3 regions of the Brucella pituitosa genome follow, and region 1 is predicted to be linked to each of the others. Evidence: riboswitches for the same ligand, from Rfam matches in the RefSeq annotation. Region 1 holds a riboswitch; each other region holds the start of a gene.

Region 1 (6,976 bases):
GGATATCGATATACGTCGTCATGTCGGCTACATGTCACAGGCTTTCTCGCTCTATTCCGAGCTCACAGTTCATCAGAATCTTGAGCTTCATGCCAAGCTGTTTGGCATGGCAGAGGACGATACCAAACGCAGAATCAAGGAACTGGCCCAAAGGTTTGATTTAGCTGGTGTTATGGATGATTTGCCGGACTCGATGCCCCTTGGCATTCGTCAGCGTTTGTCGCTGGCTGTGGCACTGATCCATTCACCGGACATTCTCATTCTCGATGAGCCGACATCGGGCGTCGATCCGGTTGCGCGCGATGCATTCTGGCAGATACTTGCCGATCTTTCGCGCAAGGATAATGTGACGATCTTTGTCTCGACCCATTTCATGAATGAGGCCGAGCTTTGTGATCGCATTTCCCTGATGCATGCGGGTAAGGTGCTGATCAGCGACACGCCAAAAGCCATTACCGCAAGCCGCAATGCAGCAACGCTTGAAGATGCGTTTATTGCCTATCTCGAAGAAGCGATAGGTGAGACCACGCCACAGAAAAGCAATCAGGAAAAGGTCGATCCGATACCGGAAAAGAAGCCGGAGAAGAGAATAACGCCTTCATCGAGCTGGTTGCCAAACCCACGACGGATGCTGGCTTTTTCACGTCGCGAAGCGCTGGAGCTCAAGCGCGATCCGATCCGTGCGACATTAGCCATTCTTGGTACTGTCATTCTTATGTTCGTCATCGGCTATGGTATTAATCTTGACGTCGAAGACCTGACATTTGCGGTTCTTGATCGCGATGACACCACGATCAGCCGGGATTATACCCAGCAGCTTGCCGGTTCGCGCTATTTTACCGAAAAGCCACCAATTACCGACTATGACGATCTCGACCGACGGATGCGTGAGGGTGAGATAAGTCTTGCGATTGAAATTCCACCGAATTTTGGCAGCAATGTCGCGCATGGTCGCCCTGTTGAGGTGGCTGCCTGGATCGACGGCGCCATGCCGACGCGAGCGGAAACCGTGCGTGGTTATGTGCAGGGGATGCATGCCAATTGGCTGACGCAGAAGGCGCGTGAGCTTTATGGAGATGCTGCCACCGTCGGCAATTTCAATCTCGAAATCCGCTATCGGTATAATCCGGACGTGCAGAGCCTTGTGGCTATGGTTCCAGCAGTCATCCCGCTTTTGCTTTTGATGATCCCGGCGATGCTCGCTGTGCTGAGCGTGGTGCGCGAGAAGGAACTTGGCTCGATCATCAATTTCTACGTAACGCCAGTTACGAAATTCGAGTTTCTGCTGGGCAAACAACTGCCCTATATCGCGCTGGCCTTCCTCAATTTCCTGATGTTGACAGGCTTCGCGGTTTTCATATTCCGCGTGCCATTTACCGGAAGCTTCCTGACCTATGCCACAGCAGCGCTGCTCTATGTCATCATCACGACTGGTATGGGCTTAGTGATATCGACCTTTATCAATAGCCAGATTGCAGCGATTTTCGGCACAGCATTGCTGACGCTCATTCCTGCTGTGCAATATTCTGGCATTATTGATCCTGTCTCATCCTTGCAGGGAGCGGGTGCCTTTATCGGGAAAATTTATCCGACAACCTATTTCGTGACGATCTCGCGCGGGACTTTCTCTAAGGCGCTCGATTTTACCGATCTGGCGGGGTCGTTTCTGCCGCTGCTGATTGCAATCCCGGTGCTTACCGTTCTCGGCATTGTTCTCCTTAAGAAACAGGCGGGCTGAGATGCGGATTTCCAATATACTCCAGCTTGGTATCAAGGAACTGCGCGGACTGGCGCGCGATCCGATGCTTCTGCTGCTCATTGTCTATGCCTTTACGCTCGCAATCTACACGGCGGCGAAGGCTATGCCTGAAAACCTCAACAATGCGGCTATAGCCATTGTCGATGAGGATCAGTCGCCGGTTTCGGGTCGGATTACGACCGCGTTTTATCCGCCATATTTTGTGCCGCCCAAACTCATCTCGTCTCATGAGATGGATAAGCGCATGGATGCGGGGCTGGATACATTCGCACTCGATATTCCGCCGAATTTCCAGCGTGATCTTCTCGCCGGGCGTTCGCCAACAATCCAGCTGAATGTTGATGCAACACGCATGAGCCAGGCCTTTACGGGTGGTGGTTATGTGCAGTCGATTGTCTCGAGCGAAGTTTCCGAGTTTCTCAATCGCTATCGCGGGGACACGCAAACGCCGGTTGGCCTCAATTTGCGTGCAAGGTTCAATCAGGATCTGAACAAGGGGTGGTTCGGCGCGATCACCAATGTCATCTCGTCGGTGACGATGCTCTCAATTATTCTGACGGGTGCAGCCCTTATCCGTGAGCGCGAGCATGGCACCATCGAGCACCTTTTGGTGATGCCGGTAACGCCGCTTGAGATCATGATTTCCAAGGTCTGGTCTATGGGTATGGTGGTTCTGGTCGCTACGGCCTTTTCGCTGATCGTGGTGGTGCAGGGCGTTCTGGCGGTGCCGATCAACGGTTCACTGACACTGTTTCTGGCGGGAGCTGCATTGCAGCTTTTTGCAACCACCAGCCTTGGCATTTTTCTCGCAACGATTGCCGGTTCGATGCCGCAGTTTGGCCTTCTGCTAATGCTGGTTTTGCTGCCGCTTCAGGTTCTCTCAGGCGGTACAACGCCGCGTGAGAGTATGCCTGAAATTATCCAGAACATCATGCTGGCAGCACCCAACACACATTTCGTGATGCTCGCGCAATCGGTGTTGTTCCGGGGGGCAGGACTCAGCGTCGTGTGGCCGCAATTACTGGCCATGATTGTAATCGGAAGCGTTCTTTTCTTCTTTGCGCTGCGTCGCTTCCGCGATTTCCTGAGATAGGAAAACCTTTGCAATTCAACCATCTGAATCACTTCGCTCTGAATGTGATTCAGATGGGGCACATTGTTGCAGTTGATAATCTTCCTTCCCCTTGCTATCGCTCACTTCAGGAAACGGTTCTGCCCGAGAGGGTGGATGAAAAGGGAACACGGTGAAGCATTAAATTGCTGATGCCGAGACTGCCCCCGCAACTGTAACCGGAGAGTCATCCTCCCATGATCGTATCTCACGATCATAGCCACTGAGCATTCGTGTTCGGGAAGGCGGAGGACCGATGAAGACCCGGAAGTCAGGAGACCTGCCGTATCCAGTCACCCATGGCTGACACGAGGGGTGTTCAGTCGCGGCCGTCCGTAGCGGTGACATTGTGAAATGTTGCCGTGGGACAAAGACAGGGCGCTTGCGCCCTGATTTCTGACACCTGCGGTGAAGCAAAGCTTGCGCGCAGGAAGTAGAAATAAATGCATATTCTCCGACTATCGGCATATCTTGCATCGACCGTTCTTGTGGCGGTGCCGTTGGATGCAATCGCACAGACAAACTTAAACGCGCAGGATGGCGTCGTGCTCGACACGATTGTTGTAACGTCGCTGCGCCGCGCAACATCGTTGCAGCGTTCGACGTCTTCGGTCACGGTGATTGATAAGGCCGAGATAGAGCGTTCTGCCTCACCGGATCTCCAGTCGCTGCTGCAATATTATCCGGGCATTTCGATCACCACGAATGGTGGGCAGGGATCATCTTCCAATCTCTATATTCGAGGAATGTCATCGAAACAGACAGTCGTTCTGGTGAATGGCGTGCGAACAGCTTCGGCGACGACCGGGGCGACTGCGCTTTCCAATATTCCGTTGAGCTCGATTGATCGTATTGAAATCGCCAAAGGCGCGCATTCCTCGCAATATGGTGCCGATGCCATGGGTGGCGTCATCAACATCATCACCAGGCAGGGCGGAGTTTGTGGCGAGCGCTCTTTCTGCGGGAGCGTGACAACAGGTGTAACGCATCCATGGGGCGGTTATGCATCCGGTTCGCTGCAGGGACGCAGCAAAGACGGTATCGATTATGCGTTTGGTGCGGCGATGACAGGCACACGGGGTTATAATTTCACAACTCCTGAAGCTTTTGGTTATGAGCCTGATCGCGATGGTTTCCTGCAGGGATCGTTCAACTTCGCGCTGTCGAAGGATTTTGACTGGGGCAAGATTTATACGGACGGCCTTTTAAGCCGGGGGCGCAATCAATATGATGCGAAAGCCCCTTCTGCTAACGAAGCTTACACAACTGCATTCAGCGGCAAGCTTGGTGCGCGGATCGATCACACATCAGACTCGTCGTCGACGATCGAGTTCAGCTCTGGCCTTGATCATAGCAGGAATTTTCGCAAAGGCGTCAGTGGCTCGGACCGCTTTGAAACCAAGCGCTATGGCATCTTCGCTTCAACGGAAAAGCAGTTCGATACCGGCAATGTCTCGCATGTCGTGACGGGCGGCGTTGAGGCTTATCGCGAAGAGGTGGATGCAACGACTGCTTATGCTGAGACGAGTCGCAATCTCGCTGCTGTGTTTGGCCAATATTCGCTTGAATATGATGCGCTGCGTTTTGATGGCGGTGTGCGCTATGACTACAATGAGCAATTCGGTGACGTCGTGACGTATAATTTCGGTACGAGTTACGAAATCCTGCCTGATCTTGTGCTGCGTTCGTCGTTTGGAACGGGCTTCCGTGCTCCTACCTTCAATGAGCTTTATTATCCCGGTTTTGCCAATGCCGACTTGCAACCGGAAAAATCACGCTCCTACGAGATTGGCTTCAACTGGCAGGCCAGCGCCAACACAAGCCTTGATATGGCTTTTTATCAAACATGGCTGCGCGATGCGATCTTGAGCACAGCACCTTCCTATCTGCCTTATAATATTGCGCGTGCGCAGGTTACGGGTTTTGAGGCGACACTTGCACATCGCTTTAACGACAGTTGGGGCGTCAAAGGCTCCATAGATCTGAAACGTCCGATAGACGAGGATACCGATAATGATCTGGCCTATCGTGAACGGGTGAAAGCGATGGCAGAGGTGAACTTCAAGCCGGTTGAAAAACTCGATTTAACGGCAAGGATGCGTTACGGCGGCTCGCGCTACACGAGCGCTGCGAACACGACCAAGCTCGATCCTTATGTGACGGCTGATTTCATCGCACTTTATGACATCGACACTCAGTCGCAGTTGAAGCTTTCGGTGGAGAATATTTTCGACAAGGATTACCAGACGACGTCTGGCTATAATGCGCCGGGGCGCAGCTTCAATATCGGGCTGACGCGGAATTTCTAACGAGATGCAGAACATGAAAACGCAGCCCGCATCACGGAAAATCAGGCTTAGTCTTTTGGCAGGCCTGTTTCTGGCTGCGTTTCATTCCGCTCACGCGGATGGATTGCCCAAGCGTGTGGTGTCGATCAATGTCTGCACAGATCAGCTGGCAATGTTGCTGGCAGATGCCACGCAACTACAGTCGGTGTCGTATCTTTCGCGTGATCCGCTTTTGTCGGTCATGACTGAGAAGGCCAGACAGCTTCCCGTCAATCATGGACAGGCAGAGGAAGTCTTTCTCATGAAGCCTGATCTGGTACTGGCAGGCACGTTCTCTGCGCGGGCTACCGTCGGACTGCTTCGTGATCTCGGTGTGCGTGTTGAGGAGTTTGCGCCTGCGCGTTCCTTTGAGGATATCAAGGTGCATATGAAGCGCATGGGTGAATTGTTGGGGCGCAACGAAGAAGCAGATCAACAAATTGCTGCGATGGACGCTGCACTCTCAGTAATCAAACGGCCCGATCATAAGCGCACCGTCGCGCTTTATTACGCGAACAGCTACACGTCAGGGCGCGGTACGCTGATCGATGAAGCGATCCGTCTGGCCGGGCTTGATAATATTGCCGACAAAGCCGGTGTTCGCGGCTCGGCCATGCTGCCGCTGGAAATGCTGATAATGGAAAAACCGGATATTCTGGTGCGCGGATCGCGCGGTCGACCGCCAGCACTGGCTTTCGAGAATTTCGAACATCCGGCATTGCGCGCGCTCGAAGGGCACACGCGAAATGTGGCGCTCAACGATAATCTGACCGTATGTGGTGGGCCGTTCAGCGTTGAGGCAGTGGCGAGACTTGCGGAGGCTGCGCGTGACTGAAACTAGCCGCTTCTATCTTCTGCTTTTTGCACTTGGCCTGTTGGTGCTTGTGCTGTTTGCACTTTCGCTGCTGGTTGGCCCGGCATCGATTAGCATTGGTGACAGTATCCGGGCACTGCTGACCGGACAGGGCGACGCGATCGTGTTGGTCATGCGTGAAATCCGGCTGCCGCGCGCACTGCTCGCTCTTCTGATTGGCGCTTCGCTCGGCCTGTCAGGCGCTGCTCTTCAGGGTTATTTGCGCAATCCGCTGGCGGAACCGGGGCTGCTCGGTGTGAGCTCTTCTGCGTCGCTTGGTGCGGTGATTGCGATTTATACCGGGCTGTCGCAGGTTTTCCCGTTGGCCTTGCCATTGCTGGCGCTGGTCGGGGCGTTTGTATCTGTCTTTCTGGTGAAGGTGCTTGCGGGGCGCTATGCGGGAACACTGGCCGTCATTCTGGCGGGGGTTGCCGTAACCAGTCTTGCGGGTGCGATGACAGCTTTGGCACTCAATCTTTCACCCAATCCATTTGCTGCCATGGAAATCGTGTTCTGGATGCTCGGCTCACTGGCCGACCGTTCCATGACCCATGTTTGGCTTGCTGCCCCCTTCATCATGATTGGCTGGGTGATGCTGTTTTCGCTGGGCCGTGCGCTGGACAGCCTTACATTGGGATCAGATGCTGCGGCCAGCATGGGCGTCGATCTTTCCCGCGTTCAGATTCTGGCGGTTCTTGGTACTGCGGCCAGTGTCGGGGCATCGACTGCCGTGGCGGGGGCAATCGGTTTCGTAGGACTGGTGGTGCCACATATTCTGCGTCCGCTGGTCGGCGCACGACCATCGCACCTGCTTGTCGCCAGCGCCTTTGGCGGTGCTGCATTGCTGCTCGCGGCTGATGTATTAGTCCGGGTCATCATGCCGGGGCGCGAATTAAAACTCGGTGTGCTGACGGCAATCATCGGCG
Region 2 (6,976 bases), on a different replicon from region 1:
AACTGGGAACGCTTCTATGATGGCATCTACAAGCACGAGCTTGTTCATGGCGACACCGCCAAGGACATGACGCGTGAAATCGTCCGCACAACGGTTGGGCTTTCGATCCCGAATGATCCAAAGTGCCAGAAAATGCGCCGGGAACTGATCAATCGCATTACTGCGCTGGTCGAGGTTCAGCGCCAGCAAGGCCGTGATTTCGACCGTGTTGAAATGGGGTCCGGCGGCAATGTCGAGCAGCTCATTCTGGCGTTGGTGAATGGAGGCTAGAATTTCCAGCAAAAGTGCGTGAGCCTTTTGCGTCGGATAATGCGTTATGAAAAAGATAGAGCGGTTCCCAATTGGAGCCGCTCTGGCCCGTGCCAGCAATCCGGCATGGGCTTTTGTGTTTAAATGAGTTCGGCGCGTAGCGCTTTCGCTGCCGCCACCATGTTGACGAGGGCAGGGCGCACCTCGTCCCATTTGCGGGTTTTCAAACCGCAATCGGGATTGACCCAGAGCTGTCCATCGGAAAGCTGTTTGCGGGCAAGCGCCAGCAGGTCAGTCATTTCACTGACTTCCGGCACGCGTGGTGAGTGGATGTCATAAACGCCCGGTCCGATATCATTCGGATATTTGAACGACTTGAACGCATCGAGAAGCTCCATGCGTGAGCGTGAGGTTTCAATCGAAATCACGTCGGCATCCATATGAGCAATGGCGTCGATGATGTCATTGAACTCCGAATAGCACATATGGGTGTGGATCTGTGTTTGGTCGGCTACACCGCTTGAACACAGACGGAAGCTTTCGACAGCCCAATCGAGGTAGGTCGACCAGTCAGCGCGACGCAGCGGCAAGCCTTCGCGCAAGGCGGCCTCGTCGATCTGGATCATGATTGCACCGGCACCTTCCAGATCGCTCACTTCGTCACGGATGGCGAGCGCGATCTGTCGGCAGGTTGCGGCGCGCGGAATGTCATCACGAACAAACGACCAGTTGAGGATCGTCACAGGCCCGGTCAACATGCCCTTCATAGGCTTATCCGTCAGTGACTGCGCGTATTTCCACCAGGCAACCGTCATCGGCTCAGGACGGGAAACGTCACCGAAAATGATCGGAGGGCGGACATAGCGCGAGCCATAACTCTGCACCCAGGCGTATTTTGTGAAAGAGAAGCCCGAGAGCTGCTCGCCAAAATACTGAACCATGTCGTTACGCTCGAACTCGCCATGCACCAGTACATCGAGGCCGATTTCTTCCTGCCAGCGAATAGCGGCTTCAGTTTCGCGCTGGATGAAGCTCTCATATTGCGCATCGGTGATCTCACCTTTGTTGACCGCTGCGCGTGCTTTGCGCACTTCAGGGGTCTGCGGAAAAGATCCGATTGTCGTGGTGGGGAAAGCGGGCAAGCCGAGCTTGTCGCTTTGAATTTTGCGTCGCTCGGTGAACACGCTGTTGCGCTTCTTTTGAGCTTCCGTGACAGCGGCAACGCGCTGTTCAACAGCCGGACTGTGGACCTTTGGCGATGTGCGGCGGGCTGCAATGGCCTCACTTGCGGCTTTCAGTTCTGAAAGAACCGTGCTTTTGCCTGACGAAAGCGCACGTCCGAGGATAGCAATCTCATCGATCTTTTGTGCTGCAAAAGCGAGCCAGTTTTTAAGTTCTGCATCGAGCCCGGTTTCCAGTTCAAGATCAATCGGTACATGCAGGAGCGAGCAGGATGGGGCAATTTCGATGCGTTCCAGCCCGCGCTTTTCAACGATGGGCTGAATGCGGTCGATGATGGCATTGAGATCGGCGCGCCAGATATTGCGGCCATCAATTACACCGAGAGAAAGATGCTGATCGGGGCGTGCTTTCGCTACAATGTCGTTAAGCTGATCTGCGCCGCGTACCAGATCGACGTGAAGACCCGCGACCGGCAAAGCCAATGCAGTGTCGAGATTGTGGCCCAGCTCACCGAAATAGGTAGCAAGCAGGATTTTCGCGTCGGAAGCAGTGGCAAGACGCTGGTAAGCAAGTTCAAATGCAGCTTGTTCATTTGGGATGAGATCGAGAGCCAGCGCTGGTTCGTCAATCTGCACCCAGTCGGCACCGGCATTTGCAAGTTCACGCAGCAACTCTTCATAAACAGGCAGCAGCTTTGGCAGCAAGGCTACAGGATTGAAGCCTTCAGCGGTGGATTTAGCCAGCTTCAGGAATGTAACCGGGCCAAGAATAACTGGACGTGTGTGGATACCCAGTGCCTTGGCTTCGAGGAAGTGTTCGACCGGCTTGCGGGACGAAAGCCTGAACTCCTGATCATCGGTGAGTTCTGGCACCATATAGTGATAATTGGTGTCGAACCACTTGGTCATTTCAAGCGCAGTCACACCATGACCATGCCCATGTTCTTGATTGCCACAACCGCAATTGTTGCTTGTTTTGCCTTCGCTGCCACGCGCCATGGCGAAATAAGTCTGGAGCGATACGTCGCCGCTTGACCAGCCGTAACGGGCAGGGATGGCGCCGACCATTACAGCCGTATCAAGCACATGATCGTAAAGAGAGAAGTCGTTTGATGGAATTTTCGTGATGCCGTGATCGCGCTGTTCGGCCCAATTGGCCGCGCGCAAAGCGCTGGCAATAGTGAGCAGTTCTGCTTCAGACGATTTACCTGCCCAGAAAGCTTCGAGTGCAAATTTCAGTTCGCGATGACGGCCGATGCGCGGTACACCAAGGGTGGCGGTAGCGACGGTGGTTTGTGACATGGCTATATATACCCCGATATAGATGGGGGCGCGGGTTCACAGACGTGCGCGAAAAGGCTGCTTCTGGCAACCAGACCTGCAACACTCCGGGACACCCCGCCCGTGGACGTTGTTTTGTCATGGCAGGTCTCCTGGCTCGCGGGTCAGCGCCTCGATCCGCCTTCCCGGAATGTTTCGTTCCAGTGGCATGATGGATCAAGGCTCGCCGCTTACAGTTGCGGGGGCAGCACCGGTTTTGTCTTCAACGCACCGGTTTCCCTCTTAGCTTTCATCTGAAGTCTGACGAAAGAACCATAACGCCGCTCAGTCTGCCGGAAGCTTCACTGCTTGTCAATATTATATAAAGAAATGTTTATGTGTTTATGTCTAGAAAATGCCCGCACTTATTGCTTAGCCGAAAGTACTAAGTGCTCAGAACGAAGATCGGATGGCTTGTGTGAGAGAAATTGAATAAAAACAGATAATTAAGGGATCAGCGCGTAATCTTCGTGAGCGTGGGAAATATCAATTGATATGGCCCTGCGCGGGGACTCGTGCTAACGGTGCCACTATTGGGCTGGTTATATGGTCGGATATCTGAGCTAGATATCTGATTTCACTGATTAAAAAAGAGTTGGGTTTAGCCGAATCCTCAACGGCGATTATTCGCATTTTCGCCTTGAGGGGGCAGGATATGTTCGTATGAGTTTCAGATATCCCTGGCAGAGGCTGGCTTTGTTACCGCGTATTGGTAAGCAGATCATACTGCTGCTGAGCGACTGCCTGTTGTTGCTGCTCAGCGCCTATCTCGCCTTTGTCATGCGGCTTGGCTTTGTTTTTGTCCCGACGCAGACGCAGATTTTCCTGATCGCCATCGCTCCGGCTCTCGCAATCCCCGTCTTTATTCGTTTTGGTCTTTATCGGGCAATTATTCGCTATCTGGCCGAGCGAGCCATCTGGCCAATCTTTCAGGCGACCGCTATTGCAGCCCTATTCTGGGTGGCGCTGGTCTTTCTTATGGAATCATACGGCGGTGCTGGTTTGCCGCGTTCGGTTCCTCTTCTCTACTGGCTTTTGAGTACGGTGCTTATCTCTGCCAGCCGCTTTGGTGCGAAATGGCTGCTGCGCAGTGCTGAATCCAATAAGACCTATTCGAGCACAGCCCTCATCATTGGTGTTGGTGAGCCAGGACGTCAGCTGGCAACCGCACTTCGCAGCCACAGTGATACACATGTGGTCGGTTTCGTTGATCCAACTGGCCAGCTTGGCGGCATGGATATCATTGGTCTCCGGGTCTATGACATTGCAGCGATCCCGCGTTTGATCGAGAATTTTGGCGTTCGTCAGGTTGTCATATCCGAACCGGAAATCGATCAGAAGCAGCGGCAGGAACTTGCACGTCTGCTCGGGCGTCTGCCGGTTAGCACCCGCATTCTGCCGCCTATTGCTGATCTGACGGCTGGCAAATATCTTGTCAGTGCTCTGCGCAATGTCGAGATTGACGATTTGCTTGGGCGTTCGCCTGTGCCGCCAGATGTCGATTTGCTCCGCGAAGTTGTTGAAGGGCGACGCATTATGGTTACGGGCGCTGGCGGGTCGATTGGCAGCCAGCTCTGCCGCACGATTGCGCAGTGGAACCCAAGCTGCATCGTGCTTTTTGAATCGAGCGAATTCGCGCTTTATCAGATCGAGCGACAGTTACGGCAGATTGCGCAATGCGATGTCATTCCGGTGCTTGGCACGGTGGCTCATCGGCAATGTGTTGAAAAAGCTATCCGCGCCCACACCGTTGACACGGTTTATCATTGCGCAGCTTATAAGCATGTGCCGCTTGTCGAAAAGAACCCGCTTGTCGGTATCTATAACAACGTGTTCGGCACGCTGAACGTGGCTGCCGCAGCTTTTGCGACCGATGTCGAACGGATGGTGCTGATTTCATCCGACAAGGCCGTGAGGCCAACAAATGTTATGGGCGCAACAAAGCGTTGGGCCGAACTTGTCGTTTATTACTACGGGACACTCGCCGAAAAGGCGGGTCATCATAAATCGTTCTATTCCGTCCGCTTCGGCAATGTTCTGGGCTCTAACGGTTCAGTGGTTCCGCTTTTCCGCGAACAGATCGCCAATGGTGGACCCGTCACGCTCACGCACGAAGACATGACGCGTTATTTCATGTCGATCAAGGAAGCGGCCGAGCTCATCGTGCAGTCCGGCGCGATTGCCAAATCCGGTGATACCGTGCTTCTTGAGATGGGCGATCCAGTCAAAGTTCGAGATTTGGCCGAGAACATGATCCTGCTTGCTGGATTGACTGTACGCAACGCAGAGAATCCTGATGGAGACATTGCCATTGAGGTGACGGGTATTCGCGAAGGCGAGAAGATGTATGAAGAGCTTTTCTACGATCCTTCTCAAGCTCAGACGACGCGCCACCCCAAAATTATGCGTGCACCAAAGGGTCAGAAGGTTGCTGTGGACGTCCCTAAAAGCCTTGATACTCTTCGGGCTGCGATGGAGACAGAAGATGCCAACGCTGCCCGCAAGGTTCTGTTTGACGTCATAACTTCCTGAAGCGTCCGCGAAAATCGAGCAGCAGCAAAAGCACTGCGACCGCGGCGGTGAGCACGAATATAATCTGCGAAAGCATATGGTCGAAAACCATAATTGCAGCCGCACATGTTATCAGAATGATATTGAGCAGTGCGACGTGGCTCACCACCTTCGACACGCTCCACCCGGCCCGTTTGGCGACCTGATAGGCATGTTTTGAATGTGCTTTCAGAATGTTCTCGCCTGCCAGACCGCGTAAGATGATCGTCGTGCCAGCATCAAGCACGTAATAGAGCGGCAGAATAAGCGCGACCGCTATATGCGTTTCCCGTGCCAGAAGCAGAAGCGCGGTTCCGGCAAGCAGCCCCAGCGGAAAGCTGCCGGAATCGCCCAAAAAAACGATTGCGGGTGGACGGTTGTAAAAAGCAAACCCGAGAAGGCCGCCTGCTATGATCGCGGCAATTGTGCCGCTTTCAACGCCTGCGAGCTGAAACGCTGCCAGCAGCGCAATTCCAGCCATGGGTACGCCGATGCCTGCGACAGTCATGCAATCCAGGCCATCCATAAAGTTTGTGACATTGATTGCAGCGACAAGCGTGATGACGATCAGCGTGATCTCAGCCCAATGAGGCAAAAGCTCTGGCAATAGTCGGAAATCGGGGCCGAGCCCATAAACCACCAGGCATGCGGCTACAAACTGCGAGCCAAAGCGTGTTGTGACGGAAAGCTCAAAACGATCATCCAGTCCACCGATAACCCAAAGCAATAAACAGGCACCGCTGAGACTGAGAACCAGATCAATAGTCAGCCCAAGATCTGTGCCGAACATTAAAAGCGAGACAATAATCGCCGGTATGAGCGCAAGGCCGCCGATTTGCCGGGCAGCTACGCTATGGTTGGAGCGCGCGTTGAATTTTGCCGCAAGAAAGCTTGCTGGCAGAAGTGCGGATAAAACATAAAGACCGACGCCGCAAAGAATGGCGCTTGCAAGAAAGGAGACCAGCAACAAGATCATTGCAACAACCAATAAAAAATGACTCTATCATCGAATTACCAGCTTTGGATGCGAAGGCAAATCCCTGTGCTTGGCTGATTTGCGTCACTGATCATACTCTGAGGAAATTCTTTATCCCCAGTCCTTGTAAAGCTTGTCAGATTTCGTCGATAGGCGATTGCACTTGGCGCGGGGAGCGGCTATAAGCCCGCCCAATCGATCGCATAGATCTGATTTGTTGGGGCGTAGCCAAGCGGTAAGGCACCGGTTTTTGGTACCGGCATCCCCTGGTTCGAATCCAGGCGCCCCAGCCATGAATAGCAATCAAAATCAAAGGCCTATTGATTCTGCTTATCTTTCCGCTTAGGTGAAACTCTTCAGTTTTCTCATACTCGCCGGATGTGCCCTTAACTGCGGCACAGAGCAATCACACATGCCGATTCTTGTGAATTTCGGTTTCGTGTCAGCTCCAGACCGCGGATATGACATGACAGTCAGACATCAGGTTCAGAATCTTCAGCGGCGCGGAAATATTTTCTATTGGCGTCCGCGTCTCCCCGCACATTTGGGATGTAATATTGGCGTGCGTCACCTTGTTGTCAGTCTCAAACAATCTGATCATCAGCAGGCAGGCTACATGGTCCGCAAGCTCAATCTGATGCTGTTTGAAATCGCAGAAAACCAGCGAAGTGCATTGATGTCGAAAGAGCCCTTCAACGAT
Region 3 (6,976 bases), on a different replicon from region 1:
TGGGCACGACCACCGCAGCGATTGCCAGTGCGATCAATGTCACTGATACCCATGAGTTTACCAGCGTCATCGGATTTCCCTGACTAATCTGCAGTGCTTGGCGGAGACTTTTTTCTGCCATCGGTCCGAGGATCAGTCCTACAACAACCGGAGCGATTGGATAGGAAAAGCGGCGCAGCACATAACCGAGCAAGCCGAAAGCCAGAAGCAGGCCCAGCTCAAACGATACCGGAAGGCCGAACAGTATCGATGTCGATGCATTAGCGCCGATGGTGCCGAGTGTGGCGAAGACCAGAATGCCCGCATAGAGCCAGTGGCGCGGGATAGTGAGCATTTTCACCCATAGGCCGATAAGTGGTAGGTTCAGAACCAGCAGCATCAGGTTGGCGACCAGAAGACTTGCGACCAAGCCCCAAACCAGTGGCGCATTGGTCACAAAGAGCAATGGTCCGGGCTGTAGCCCGAATTGCTGAAAGCCAGCAAGCATGATTGCAGCCGTCGCTGTCGTTGGCAGGCCGAGCGTCAGCAGTGGAACAAGCGTACCGGCTGCTGATGCATTGTTCGCCGCTTCAGGCCCCGCAACGCCTTCAATCGCGCCTTTACCGAACTCCTCGGGATGTTTGGAGAATTGACGTTCTGCCGAATAGGAAAGGAAACTCGACACGTCTGCGCCGCCTGCAGGCATAGCACCAATCGGAAAGCCAATTGCCGTTCCGCGCAGCCATGGCATCCATGAGCGCTTCCAGTCGTTCCTGGTCATCCAGACAGAGCCTTTGACGGCGATGACTTCATCGTCGGGGCTCAATTTCTTGGAAACCACGGCCAAAGTCTCACCAATGGCAAACAGTGCCACTGCAAGCGTGGTAACATTGATGCCGTCAAGAAGGTTCGGTGTGCCCATGACCAGACGTGCCTGTCCGGTCAGCTGATCGATGCCAATCAGGCCAAGCGTCAAGCCTATGAAAAGCGAGGTGAGGCCGCGCAATGTGGAATCGCCAAATGCTGCCGAAACTGTCATGAACGCGAGCAGCATCAACGCGAAATACTCGGATGGACCGAAGGAGAGGGCAAATTTCACCACCCACGGGGCCACGAATGCCAGTGCCAGAGTGGCGATAAGTCCTGCAATAAAGGAACCGATGGCGGCGGTTGCAAGTGCTGGCCCGCCGCGCCCCGCTCGCGCCATTTTGTTGCCCTCCAACGCCGTGACGATGGAAGCACTTTCTCCGGGCGTGTTGAGCAGGATCGACGTGGTTGAACCGCCATACATACCACCGTAGTAAATACCGGCAAACATGATGAGCGATCCGGCAGGATCAAGTTTATAAGTGACAGGTAGAAGCAATGCCACAGTCAGCGCCGGGCCGATGCCCGGCAGTACGCCAACAGCCGTACCAAGTGTGACGCCAATCAGCGCATAAATAAGGTTTGCCGGTTCAAGCGCCACCAGAAGTCCGTTGGCGAGAAGAGTGACAGTATCCATTGTTGTCTCGCTCTAAACCAGATGCTCAAGCCAGCCTGATGGCAGCGAAAGCTGCAGGCCGCGCGCAAAAATGAACCAGATGACGAATGCAAAGACGATGCCGACAGGCACGCTGATCCAGAACTTGCGATAACCAAATCCGCGCGCCGTTGCCGCAAAGAGTAGCCCCGTTGCGATGGAAAATCCCAAAGTTTTCATCGTCAGCATCTGAATAACCAAGCCACCGACGATCCAGGCCATAGGCGCGATTTCCTGATGTTCGCGCTCTGGAAAGTCGCCTTTAATAGCACTGATCACCGTCCATATAGACAGGATGAACAACCCGGCGGCAATGATATAGGGCACAGTTTTTGGCCCAACTGGCGAATAGGAAAGAACGTTGTTGCCATAGGCGGTTGACCAGGCAATCGCGATAGCGACCGCTCCCAGAATGAAGGCGATCACAAGAGCTGCATAATCCGGCGCCGTTCCAGTGGAACGGCGCTCTGCCTGCTGTTCAGATCCTGTCATTTGACGAGGCCGATTTCCTTGAGGATGGTTTCAGTGGACGCCACGTCTTTGGCGAGCTGTTCCTTGAACGCATCGCCTGCCAGATAGGTGTCGGCCCAGCCTTTATCCTTAAGTGCCTTCTGCCAGGATTCCGATTTCACCATCTTCTCAACATCGGCATTGATGACGGCTACTTGTTCCGCAGTAATATCGGGCGCAGCGCCAATCATACGCCAGTTCTGGATTGAAACATCAACGCCGCTTTCCTTGAACGTCGGAGCATCGATGCCTTCAATGCGTTCGTCACTGGAGATGCCGATGATGCGCAGCGTGCCAGCCTTGATCTGCGGATCAAATTCACCGTAGCCGGAAATACCCACAGTCACCTGATTGCCAAGAATTGCTGCAAGTGCCTCACCGCCACCGGAAAAGGCGATGTAATTGACTTTGGTCGGGTCAACGCCAACGGCTTTGGCGAAAAGGCCGGCCGTAATGTGGTCCGTGCCGCCAGCAGAACCGCCGCCCCACGAGACAGAACCTGGGTCGGCTTTCAGTTTGGTGACGAGATCACCAAGATTTTGAATGTCGGATGATGCTGGAACGACGATAGCTTCATATTCGCCGGTGAGGCGAGCAATTGGCGTGATCGCGTCAAGATTTACCGGCGAATTGTTGGTCAGGATCGCGCCGACCATAACATAGCCGCCAACGATGAGCTGGCTCGGATCGCCTTTATTCTGATTGACGAACTGCGCGAGGCCAATGGTGCCACCTGCGCCCGGAACGTTGATAACCTGAACGCTGCCGGAAATCTTTTCATCCTGAAGCACGCTCTGCATGGTGCGTGCTGTCTGATCCCAGCCACCACCCGGTGCTGCTGGTGCCAGTACTTTATAATCTTCAGCCGAAGCCGCGCCTGTCATTGCAAGCGCTGCCACAGACGAAATGGCCAGAATCCATTTACGCATAAATCCTCCCTGAATGCACTTTGCGTGCAATTTTCTGCTGTCTTTTGACAGCCCTCCTCAAAACCCTCTGCTTCCCAGTCAGAGACTCCTGATCTGGAGACTACAGCAGAGAATTGCAATATACCAGCAAGCAATGCCGCTCGTTTTACTTGCAAGATCGTATTAGCAAAAAGTCTTATGTGGCGCTTTTATATAGCCGAATAAGCGTCCGGCTTCGCTTGACGTGTCCAAAGGTGCGATGTAATAAAGTTACGACGGTTCCCCCGACCGAGAGTGAAGGGGATTAATAGGGAACACGGTGAGGACGACCCAAAAGGGGCCGAAACCGTGGCTGCCCCCGCAACTGTAAGCGGATTGCCGTTCATCCTTGTGATGCCTCAAAAGCGTCATGTCACTGGGCTTGTTACAAACAGCTCGGGAAGGCAGATGAACAGCGAATATCTGCGAGCCAGGAGACCTGCCGTCTAACGTAGTCCATTGTCACGGGCGGGGATGCCCGGAGCAGGAGTTGGTTATGACAGCTTTAAACGTCGCAAGACGTCGTCTCCCATTGTCATTCATATCCCCGGATATGTCCGTTCTCTTTAAGCGCCGGATCGCTTCCGCCGTTTGATGCGGCTTTTTCTCATATCATTTCGGGGATTTAGATGAAAATTTCAGGCCAAGTGCCATTTAGCGCACTTCTGGGCGCAGTCGCTCTTTTCGCAACCGGTTTCGCGGCGCAGGCAGCAGAAACCCAATATCCGCTGACGCTGAAAAACTGCGGTCGCGATGTAACCTTCAAACACGCGCCGGAGCGGGCAGTCGCCGTTGGTCAGAGCAGCACGGAGATCCTCTACAGCCTTGGCCTCGGCGACAAGGTTGTGGGTACGGCTGTTTGGTTCGGCCCGGTCCTCAAAGGCTTTGAGGAGGTGAATGCCAAGGTAAAGCGCCTGGCTGATAACGATCCGAGTTTTGAAAGCGTACTTACGCAAAAGCCAGACATTGTTACGGCGGATTTCCAGTGGCATGTCGGGCCGATGGGCATTGTGGCCAAACCGGAACAATTCGAAGAATTGGGTATTCCTGCCTACACATCGCCTTCCGATTGCGTCGGCAAAGATAATTCTGGTGGCGGCGATGGTGTTCGCACAGCGCCATTCACGATGAATATCGTCTATCAGGAAATCGGCGAACTGGCTCAGATATTCAATGTACAGGATCGCGGTGAAAAGCTGATCGCAGAGCTCAAGGCACGTGAAGATGCAGCCCGCAAAAAGATCGGTTCCGCAGATGGAAAGCTTTCGGCTGTTGCCTGGTTCTCCAGCACACAGGTTGATGCTGATCCTTATGTTGCTGGTAAGTTCGGCGCTCCTGCCTACATCCTTTCTGCGCTCGGCATCAGGAATGTGATTGAGAGTGAAGAAGAATGGCCAGCGGTGGGTTGGGAAACAATCGCCAAGGCGGGCCCATCGATGATCGTTGCAGCGAAGCTTGATCGTCGTCGTTATCCTGCCGATGACATTGCGGTCAAACATCAGTTTCTCAAGACCGATCCTGTGACGAAATTAATGCCTGCTGTTGAAGGTGGATATGTTTTCGATATCGATGCACAGTCGATGAGCACGTCGTTGCGAGTGATCGAGGGCATTGAAACGCTGGCTGCCGATATTGCCGGTTCGGATCTGAATAAGTGATGTCAAAGGCAGCCATAGCAGGCATTTCACTGAAAACCACGATGAGTTCCCGGGTGCTTTTGGGAGTACTTGCGCTCGTCCTGCTCTTCGTTGCTTTGTGGCTGGGTGCTGCCATTGGTGAAACTGCCATACCTCTGGACGTGGTGGCGAAGACCATCGCCAACCGCGTCTGGAATGCCGGCTATCCTATCGCGCCGATTGATGAAGGCATCGTTTGGAGCTATCGGCTGAGCCGGGCTGTTGTCGCAGCTTGCTGCGGTGCGGCGCTGGCCTTGTCGGGCGTGGTTCTGCAATCGCTTCTCCGCAATTCGCTGGCCGATCCCTATATTCTGGGTATTTCTGCCGGGGCTTCTACCGGGGCAGTGAGCGTTGCTATTCTCGGAATTGGTGCAGGTGTGCTCTCGCTGTCAGTGGGAGCGTTTATCGGTGCGATTGTGGCTTTTGTTCTCGTTTCCCTGCTCGCATTGCGGGCAGGGCGCGGTAACAGTGCGATCATTCTGGCCGGCATTGCTGGTTCGCAGCTTTTTAACGCGTTGACATCTCTCATTGTCACGAAGGCAGCAAATGCCGAACAGGCGCGCGGGATTATGTTCTGGTTGTTGGGCAATCTTTCAGGTGTCCGCTGGCCGGACGTTGCGCTCGCCTTGCCCGCCTGTGTGGTGGGGCTTCTTATCTGTCTTTGGCATGCCCGTGCGTTAGATGCTTTCACTTTCGGTTCGGAATCTGCTGCATCGCTTGGTATTCCGGTGCGGCGCGTTTATGCCGTTTTGATTGGTGTGAGCGCCATGATGACGGCCGTGATGGTGTCGATTGTCGGTTCCATCGGCTTCATTGGTCTGGTTATTCCTCATGCTGCGCGCATGCTGGTCGGTGTACGTCACGGCAGGTTGTTGCCTGCGGCGGCGCTCATCGGTGCAATCTTTATGATCCTGGCCGATATTGTGTCTCGCATTATTATTCCCGGTCAGGTTTTGCCTATCGGAGTCATTACGGCATTGGTCGGTGCCCCGGCATTTGCGCTGCTGCTTGGACAGAGAAGGGCACAATCATGATGCTCTCTACAAACAACGTCAGTTGGTCAGCAGGAGGCGTTGATATCCTGCGTAGCGTTTCGCTCGATGTGAAAGAGGGAGAATTCCTCGGTATCATCGGGCCAAATGGCTCAGGCAAAACAAGTTTTCTGTCTCTGCTTTCAGGTGTACGACGCAGTCGTTCGGGAGAAGTAAAACTTTGCGGTAAGCCGATCCAAAAATTTAATCGGCGCGAGATTGCGCGCAAACTGGCACTTGTTGAACAACAGGCGGGCACAACAGAGCGCATCACCGCAAGGCAGGCGGTGGAGTTGGGGCGCACGCCATATCTTGGCGCTCTGTCTCCCTGGTCAGAGCAGGACGATGCCGTTGTCGATCGGGCGCTGGCCAATGTTGATATGGCACATCTGGCAGGTCGTTATTGGCACACGCTCTCAGGCGGGGAGCGCCAACGTGTGCATATTGCCCGTGCTTTAGCACAGGACCCGCAGATACTGCTTCTGGATGAGCCGACAAATCATCTCGATATCGGTCATCAAATCGGATTGCTCGATCTTGTCAGGCGTCAGAAATTGACCGTCGTCGCCGCACTGCATGACCTGAACCATGCGGCCATGTTCTGCGATCGTATCGCAATCATGAACAAAGGACAGATTGTAGAATTAGGGACACCGCGCGAGGTTTTACGAGCCGAATGTATTCGCAGTGTTTTCGGTGTTGAGGTGGATGTCGAATATCACGGTGTGCATGGATGTCATATTCGTTACCGTGTACCAGGTTATGCGGCTCTGGAGCTGAAGCAATCAGCATAACGACCAGGAAATCATTTATTCGGTTTTGTTAATATTCATTGAATATGATCGAAATAAATATGAATTTATAAGGCAAATGCTAATATATGGAATGGTTGTTTTCTACTAAGTTTGTGAAAAATTTCACTTTTTGCTTAAGTTTATCACGGCGATGTGAGTGTTTTTGTTGACAAACTGTTTCCATTTGATTGACGGTTTGTTTATATGGCCGCATGTCGCATTTGGAAAGGCGCTCTCTCGATTGTTGAAGGTTGAGGTCGCATTGCCGGAGTGATCGATGCAATCATATTGCGGATGTGTCGTTATTTCGGGTTCCGGATGTGTGAACCTAAATCGGTTTCCATGGGTGATTTTGTGGAGCGGTGGTGGTTCGGATTTGAACAAGGTATAGATATTGGCATGCCTGTCCTGCAGGGCAGAACCAAAAACGGGCATGTGGCTAATTTAATTTTTCAAATGAATTAGTGTAAGCATTATTCAGCGGCGACCATCTTTTTCGGGTGGTCGCCGTACTTTA

What was found. A riboswitch is a leader RNA that binds a small molecule or an ion and turns the genes downstream of it on or off. The one in region 1 is predicted to bind cobalamin.
Region 2: linked by a shared signal. The riboswitch ahead of metE (5-methyltetrahydropteroyltriglutamate--homocysteine S-methyltransferase) and the one ahead of ACSME1_RS02535 (TonB-dependent receptor domain-containing protein) in region 1 are both predicted to bind cobalamin.
Region 3: linked by a shared signal. The riboswitch ahead of ACSME1_RS18305 (ABC transporter substrate-binding protein) and the one ahead of ACSME1_RS02535 (TonB-dependent receptor domain-containing protein) in region 1 are both predicted to bind cobalamin.

Annotation. Positions count from the first base shown of each region.
Region 1 is NZ_OZ264092.1:519,287-526,262, reverse strand. It holds gene rbbA (ribosome-associated ATPase/putative transporter RbbA) at 1-1,738, shown strand, start outside; gene ACSME1_RS02540 (ABC transporter permease) at 1,740-2,852, shown strand; cobalamin riboswitch at 2,950-3,172, shown strand; gene ACSME1_RS02535 (TonB-dependent receptor domain-containing protein) at 3,314-5,179, shown strand; gene ACSME1_RS02530 (ABC transporter substrate-binding protein) at 5,193-6,032, shown strand; gene ACSME1_RS02525 (FecCD family ABC transporter permease) at 6,025-6,976, shown strand, end outside.
Region 2 is NZ_OZ264093.1:390,475-397,450, reverse strand. It holds gene ACSME1_RS13110 (DUF922 domain-containing Zn-dependent protease) at 1-270, shown strand, start outside; gene metE (5-methyltetrahydropteroyltriglutamate--homocysteine S-methyltransferase) at 390-2,732, opposite strand; cobalamin riboswitch at 2,837-3,043, opposite strand; gene ACSME1_RS13100 (polysaccharide biosynthesis protein) at 3,414-5,282, shown strand; gene ACSME1_RS13095 (glycoside hydrolase) at 5,269-6,276, opposite strand; tRNA gene ACSME1_RS13090 (tRNA-Gln) at 6,495-6,569, shown strand; gene ACSME1_RS13085 (DUF6538 domain-containing protein) at 6,743-6,976, shown strand, end outside.
Region 3 is NZ_OZ264093.1:1,515,048-1,522,023, reverse strand. It holds gene ACSME1_RS18320 (tripartite tricarboxylate transporter permease) at 1-1,483, opposite strand, end outside; gene ACSME1_RS18315 (tripartite tricarboxylate transporter TctB family protein) at 1,496-1,993, opposite strand; gene ACSME1_RS18310 (Bug family tripartite tricarboxylate transporter substrate binding protein) at 1,990-2,940, opposite strand; cobalamin riboswitch at 3,179-3,419, shown strand; gene ACSME1_RS18305 (ABC transporter substrate-binding protein) at 3,588-4,616, shown strand; gene ACSME1_RS18300 (FecCD family ABC transporter permease) at 4,658-5,668, shown strand; gene ACSME1_RS18295 (ABC transporter ATP-binding protein) at 5,665-6,459, shown strand.